Regions from separate parts of the Actinocorallia herbida genome, predicted to be linked through region 3. Evidence: riboswitches for the same ligand, from Rfam matches in the RefSeq annotation. Region 3 holds a riboswitch; each other region holds the start of a gene.

Region 1 (2,311 bases), 1.5 Mb from region 3:
TCCTCTACCGCCCTGCCCTTCGGCGTCCTGCGGAGCCTGCCCTTCGGGTCCCCGGCCATCGGACTCCTGGGAGTCCTGCCCATCGGACTCCCCGCCGTCGGCCTGCGGAGGCGCTCCTCCACCCGAGGGGCCGGGGTCGTCGTCGGGGGTGAAGGAGTTCTCCTCCAAGAGTTCGTCCAGCCGCTGCTCGTCCAGGCCCGGGGCGTCGAACGGATCCCTGCGGCGGCGGTGCGGCAGGGCGAGCCGGACGGCCTGGCGCACGTCCTCCTCGGTGACGTCGAGGCGGCCGTGCCAGGCGGCGAGCGCGAGCGCGGTCCTCGCCGTGACGAGGTCGGCGCGCAGCCCGTCCACGTCGAAGCCCGCGCAGATCGCGGTGATCGCGCCGAGCGCGGCGTCACCGAGCACCACTTCGGGCAGCAGCGCACGCGCGGCGGTGATCCGCGCGCTGAGCGCCGTCTCCTGCTCCAGGTAAGACAGCGCGAAGCCTTCGGGGTCGGCCTCATAGGCGAGCCTGCGCCGCACGACGTCGGCGCGTTCCGCGGGGTCACGGGTGGCCGCGGCCTCGACGGTCAGCCCGAACCTGTCGAGGAGCTGCGGGCGCAGTTCCCCCTCTTCGGGGTTCATGGTGCCGACCAGGAGGAACCGGGCGGCGTGCCGCACCGAGACGCCTTCCCGCTCGACGAACGCGCGGCCCATCGCCGCGGCGTCCAGCAGCAGGTCCACGAGGTGGTCGTGCAGCAGGTTGACCTCGTCGACATACAGCACGCCGCGGTGCGCGGCGGCGAGGAGGCCGGGCTCATAGGCCCGGACGCCCTCGGTGAGCGCGCGTTCCAGGTCGAGGGAGCCGGTGAGGCGGTCCTCCGAGGCGCCGACGGGCAGCTCCACGAGCCGGGCCGGGCGGACCGCGGCGGCGGGCGCGGCATGGGGGCCGTCGGGGCATTCGGGGTCGGGTGCTGCGGGGTCGCAGGAGAAGCGGCAGCCTTCGACGACGGGCAGGTCGGGCAGCAGCGCGGCGAGCGCGCGCACGACGGTCGACTTGGCCGTGCCCTTCTCCCCCCTGACCAGGACCCCTCCCACGGCGGGTGAGACCGCGTTGAGCAGCAGGGCGAGCTTGAGATCGGCCATGCCGACGACGGCGCTGAACGGGTACGCGGCGAACCGGTGTGACGGCACGGCGTCCTTCCCTCGGGTTTCCTCGCCCGATCGGGTGAACTGAGCACGGCGGCCGGAGTTCCTGACTCCCGGCTCACGCCGGTCACAGTTGCGGGACAGCCCCGGATTCACACCGGGTTCCTCCGGAGAGACACGCCGGAAAGAGCATCCCACACGCGCCGCGCAGTGACGAGACAGCACCGAATCGGACGGCGTGCACCACTCAGGACGGAACTCTCCCTTACCTGTAGAAAGTTCGCATTAACGGGGGCAGCTGAACCAGATCGCCTTCCCCGCGACCCGGGGATCGAGCCGCGCGTGTGCCGCCTCGGTGCCCCAGCGGCCTTTGCTCAGCTCGGCGACGATGCTGAGCCCCCTGCCGTAGTCTCCGCGGCCGAACTCCAGGGGCAGATCACGGGTCGGCAGGCCGTCGAAGATCGCGCAGGAGAACTCGAACTCGTCGAGACAGGAGATCCAGAGCTCGTGCGGCGCGTGCGCGGCCGCGTGCTGGTGCGCGTTGGTCGCGAGTTCGCTCACCATGAGCCCCGCGTCGTCCACCGCCTCGTCGCCGACGCCCAGCTCCGCCAGGGTCTGCCGGACCAGCCGGCGGGCCGTCCGGGCGCAGGTCGCGTCCGTCGGCAGCGTCCACGCCCAGGTGCGTCCAAGGTCCCTTGCCAGCTCCACAACCGCCCTTTCGCCGGGGCCGTAGCGGGCCGCCGAATACGCGGCGTTCCCGAACAGTCACGATGGTTAGGCTGTCGTGGGAATCTCACCGGTGCAACAGAGTTCGCGAAGATTCTTGGTTTCTTATGTACGTAAACGCAAGACGGCAGCACACTCGTCCCTATGACTTACCGTCCGACCGTACGAGGGCGCCGCTTGGCGCGCGAGCTTCGACGCCTTCGTGAGAACCAAGGCCTCACCCTGCAAGACGTCGCCGACCGGCTCGGCTGGTCGCGCGCGACCGTGTCCCGCCTGGAGACCGGCCAGACCCGGCCGCGCGACGTCGCCGAACTCCTGGACCTGTACGGGGTCACCAGCCCCGACAGAGACGCATTGCTCACCCTTTCCCGCGAAGCCCGCCAGATGGGCTGGTGGACTGCTTACGTGGACGTCTTCAGCGGCTCCTATGTCGGTTTGGAGGACGAGTCCTCGGAGA
Region 2 (2,311 bases), 780 kb from region 3:
CCTCCACCTCGGCGGTCGTCTCCTGGACGGCCGCCGCGAACATCCGGGACGAGTCGGATTTGGGCTGGTACAGCCAGGCGCGCAGGTCGCGCTCCTGGGACCTGGCGAGCCGCGCGACCTCCTTCGGGTCGTGCGCGTTGCGCTGGATGAGGGTCAGGGTGTGCAGCACCGAGTCGTGGATGTGCGCCGCCACCTCGGCCCGCTCCTGCGACCTGACGCGTTCGGCGCGCTCCGCGTCGAGTTCCTGCCAGAGCTTCACCAGCCAGGGGGTGATCACGACGGTCACCCCGGTGAGGATGATCGCGGTGGCCAGCAGCACCTGCGGGATGTCCTGCGGGGACACCCGCTGCGCGAAGAACCCGCCGATCCCCGCCGTCACCAGCAGCGCGCCGAGGAGGCTGCGCCACCACATGCCCTGCGGCAGCGAGACGAAGCGCTCGCGCTGGTCGCGCCCCGCCTGCTGCCAGAGGATCACCGCGCCGATCCCGACGACCAGGACCGGCCACAGGGCGATCTGGGCCAGCCCCGACACCCCCGTCAGCAGCGAAAGGCCGCCGCCGAGGAGCGCGTAGGCGAGCAGCTGCGCCGGATCGCGCCTGCGCCGCTCCTCGTCGCGCGCGGGGGTGAGAATCCAGAACGCGGCATAGGCCGCGATCCCGTACACCCCCGCCGCGCCCAGCACCACGAACGCCAGCCGCACGACAACGGGCTCCAGCCCGAACTGCCCGGCCAGCCCCGCGCACACGCCGGCGAGCAACCTGCCGTCCCGGCGGCGCTCCAGCCGGACGATGCCCTCTGACCCCATCCCCCGATTCCACACCCTCCACGGCCCGCGCGCATCGGGGAACCACCCCCATTCCCTCTCAGGGTCGCGTCAGGGTGGCCCGGAGCCTCCTGATAGCTTCGCCGGGCCAGTCGCGCCCGTTCTGCACGGGCCAGGGAATCCGGTGCGAATCCGGAGCTGACGCGCAGCGGTGAGGGTGACGGGCACGGCATCAGGCCACTGGGGAGCGATCCCCGGGAAGGCGCCGTGTCCGGCGGAACCCGAGTCCGAAGACCTGCTGGCGGCCTCCTCCGGGAGGCGTCCCCCGTACGGACGGGCTCCGCGCTTGAGCCCTCGACGCCAGAAGGATCACCGTGCCCTTCGCACGCCCCACCGCCTGCCTCGCCCTGCTCGCCGTCCTCGCCGCGGGCTGCGCCGTCGATTCCGGAAAGGCGGAGACCACCGCGTCCGGGCCGTCCGGCTACCCGCTCACCCTGGACAACTGCGGGGCGAAGACGACCGTCGAGGCCGCGCCGCGGCAGGCCGTCTCGCTCAACCAGGGCGTCACCGAGATCCTGCTGTCCCTCGGCCTCGCCGACCGGCTCGCCGGGACGGCGACCTGGACCGACCCACTGCCGGAAAGCCTCACCGGGGCCGACGCAGGCGTGCCGCGCCTCGCCGAGAACGCCCCGTCGTTCGAACGCGTCCTGGCCGCCGAGCCCGACTTCGTCGCCGCGTCCTTCGCCTCCACGCTCGGCACGGGCGGCGTCGCGGAACGGGACAGGTTCGAGCAGCTGGGCGTGCCGACCTACCTGTCGCCGTCGGACTGCGTCGGCAAGGACAACGGCGGCACCGGAGACGGGTCCCGCACCACCCCGCTGACCATGGACGCGATCTACGGCGAGATCCGCGACCTCGCCCGGATCTTCGGCGTCCCCGAGCGCGGCGAGGACCTCGTCGCCTCGCTCCGGGGCCGCCTCGAGGCCGCCGCGGACAGTGCCACCGGCGCGGACGTGTCGGTCATGTACTGGTTCGCCAACGCCGAGGCACCGTATCTCGCGGGCTGCTGCGGCGCGCCCGGCGTCATCACGAACGAGCTCGGGCTGCGGAACGTGTTCGACGACACCACCGACGAGTGGCCGCAGATCAACTGGGAGACCGTCGCGGAACGCGACCCGGACGTCCTGGTCATCGGCGACCTCACCCGGAGATCACAGACCGCCGAGACCGCGGCCAAGAAGATCGGGTTCCTTGAGGGCCACCCCGTCACGCGGGAGATGACGGCGGTCAAGAACCAGCGGTACGTGCTGCTCAGCGGGCAGGCGATGAACCCGACGATCCGGACGGTCGAAGGCGTCGAGCTCGTCGCCGAGGCGCTGCGCCGCTTCGGGCTCGCCGGGTGAGAGCCGCGCCGCGCGGACCCCTGCTGTGGACGGCGGGGGCCGTCGCCCTCGCCGTCTCGGTGGCGATCGCGATCACCATCGGCCCCGCCGACCTCACGGTGCCCGAGGTCGGGCGGGTCGTCGCGGCCCATCTCGGCTTCGGCGC
Region 3 (2,311 bases):
CACGTTGCCGGGCTCGGCGGTCTGGTTGCAGGCCCGGTTCGCGGCGTCCTTGAACGTCATCCAGCCGTTGCCGGTCTGCGCGAGTGTCCGCATCATCCGGCCGTACAGCGCGCGCGCCGACACCCGCCTGACGTACTTGCCGGCCTCCTCCGCCGCCCGGTAGGCGGCGTCGAACTCCGCACCCCACAGGTCGACGAGCTCGGGCACCTCCTTCGGGTCGAACAGCGACCAGTCGGCGTCGGCGTCCACCCGCCGCATGAACTCGTCGGGGATCCAGTGCGCGAGGTTGAGGTTGTGGGTGCGCCGGGCGTCCTCGCCGGTGTTGTCGCGCAGCTCGAGGAACTCCTCGACGTCGGCGTGCCACGGCTCCAGGTAGACGCACGCCGCGCCCTTGCGCCGCCCGCCCTGGTTGACCGCCGCGACCGACGCGTCGAGGGTCCGCAGCCACGGCACGATCCCGTTGGAGTGCCCGTTCGTGCCCCGGATCAGGGAACCGCGCGAGCGGATCCGCGACCAGGCGATCCCGATGCCGCCCGCGTACTTCGACAGCCGCGCGACCTGCCCGTACCTGGCGTAGATCGACTCCAGCTCATCGCGCGGCGAGTCCAGCAGGAAGCACGACGACAGCTGGGGCCGCGCCGCCCCCGAGTTGAACAGCGTCGGCGACGACGGCAGGTACTCCAGCCGCGACATCAGCCCGTACAGCCGCCCGGCCTCGGCGACCGTGTCGGCGAGCCCGCACGCCACCCGCAGGAAGAAGTACTGCGGCCGCTCCATCACCTTGCGGGTGACGGGGTGGCGCAGCAGGTACCTGTCGTAGACCGTGCGCATCCCGAAGTACTCCAGGCGCGCGTCGCCCGCGTCGTCGACGAGCGCGTCGAGCTCCCCGGCGTGCGCGCCGACGAACGCCGCGGTCCGCTCGTTCAGCAGCCCCTGCCCGTAGGCCAGCGCGACCGCCGCCGAGAACGACACGGCGCCCTCCGCCACCGCCTCGTCTTCGATCAGCTCCGCCAGCAGCCCCGCCGCCACCCGCGACTGGTCCGGATCCGTCGCTACCCGCGCGGCGGCCTCCCGGATGGCCTGCTCGCGGTCGTGCGCCGCCACCGTCACCGTCATCTGCTCTCCCTCGTAGCACTGCCCGAAGGCGCACGAGGACGGCGCACGGCGATCTCCGCGCACGCGTCCGCCGCCCTCCCTCGAGGCTTATGGACGAAACAAGCGCAGGCAGGTCTTCGGACTCAGGGGCGCACACCTCTCGCCTACCGGCCGTCGCTTCCCAGGCCCTCCCGGACCCAGTGCACTGTGACGGCTTCCGTTCCCCTTCACCGCTGCGGGGCAGTCCCGGATTCCCACCGGGTTCCCTCTTTCCCCACCCCCAAGGGGCGGACCAACGCAAGAGAACTCTACATCTAGTACCCCCACCCCCCAACAACCTCAACATCTAGAGTCCCCATCCCGCCCACCTCCAAGCACCCCAGCCCCACCTCCGCACCTGACAACCCTTCGATCCCGCCCCGGTCGCAAGCCACCGGGCTCAGCCCAGCACCCGGTCGGAGGGGCGGGCGGGTCTTTCGGTGTGGGGCGGACCGGGTGGGCGAAGTGGGGTGGGGAGGCCGGTCATTCGGGTGGGTGGAGGTGGGTGGCGCGGGAGGAGAGGTGGCGGTGTTCGGTGTGGCTTCGGGTGCGGTGGGCGGCTTGGAGGTAGGCGGCCGCGGCGGCGGGGGCGTCGCCCAGCAGTTCCAGGAGGTGGGCGCGAGTGGCGTGGTAGCGGTGGTGGTCGGCCAGGCGCCGGTCTTCGGCGAGGGCGGCCAGGGTCTCCAGGGCGACGGAGGGGCCGCGCACCATGGCGAGGGCGACGGTGCGGTTGAGGGAGACGACGGGGCTCGGGTCGAACCTGAGCAGGAGGTCGTAGAGGCCCAGGATCTGCGGCCAGTCGGTCTCCGCGACCGAAGGGGACTCGCAGTGCACCGCGGCGATCGCGGCCTGGAGCTGGTACGGGCCGAGGGGGCCGCCGCTCAGCGCCTCGCCGACCAGGGCGAGGCCGTCGGCGATGAGGCGGGAATCCCACAGCGCGCGGTCCTGTTCGCCCAGCGGGACCAGGTCGCCGTCGGCCGTGGTGCGCGCCGGACGGCGGGCGTCGGTCAGCAGCATGAGCGCCAGCAGCCCGGTGGTCTCGGGATCACCGGGCCGGGCGGCGTGCAGCAGCCTGGTAAGCCGGATCGCCTCGTCCGCGAGCGGCGGGGCGGTGAGCTCGCTGCCGGAGCTGCTGGTGTAGCCCTCGTTGAAGACCAGATAGAGCACCCGGGAGACC

The links. A riboswitch is a leader RNA that binds a small molecule or an ion and turns the genes downstream of it on or off. The one in region 3 is predicted to bind cobalamin.
Region 1: it holds a riboswitch for cobalamin, as region 3 does, so the genes downstream of both, EDD29_RS35580 (putative cobaltochelatase) here and EDD29_RS42650 (ribonucleoside-diphosphate reductase subunit alpha) in region 3, are expected to answer to the same signal.
Region 2: it holds a riboswitch for cobalamin, as region 3 does, so the genes downstream of both, EDD29_RS38845 (ABC transporter substrate-binding protein) here and EDD29_RS42650 (ribonucleoside-diphosphate reductase subunit alpha) in region 3, are expected to answer to the same signal.

Annotation. Positions count from the first base shown of each region.
Region 1 covers NZ_RJKE01000001.1:7,824,391-7,826,701, forward strand. Annotated here, with positions in the region: gene EDD29_RS35580 (putative cobaltochelatase) at 1-1,173, opposite strand, end outside; cobalamin riboswitch at 1,210-1,345, opposite strand; gene EDD29_RS35585 (ATP-binding protein) at 1,414-1,836, opposite strand; gene EDD29_RS35590 (helix-turn-helix domain-containing protein) at 1,999-2,311, shown strand, end outside.
Region 2 covers NZ_RJKE01000001.1:8,565,630-8,567,940, forward strand. Annotated here, with positions in the region: gene EDD29_RS38840 (ATP-binding protein) at 1-805, opposite strand, end outside; cobalamin riboswitch at 896-1,080, shown strand; gene EDD29_RS38845 (ABC transporter substrate-binding protein) at 1,138-2,166, shown strand; gene EDD29_RS38850 (FecCD family ABC transporter permease) at 2,163-2,311, shown strand, end outside.
Region 3 covers NZ_RJKE01000001.1:9,345,010-9,347,320, forward strand. Annotated here, with positions in the region: gene EDD29_RS42650 (ribonucleoside-diphosphate reductase subunit alpha) at 1-1,116, opposite strand, end outside; cobalamin riboswitch at 1,207-1,407, opposite strand; gene EDD29_RS42655 (RNA polymerase sigma factor) at 1,618-2,311, opposite strand, start outside.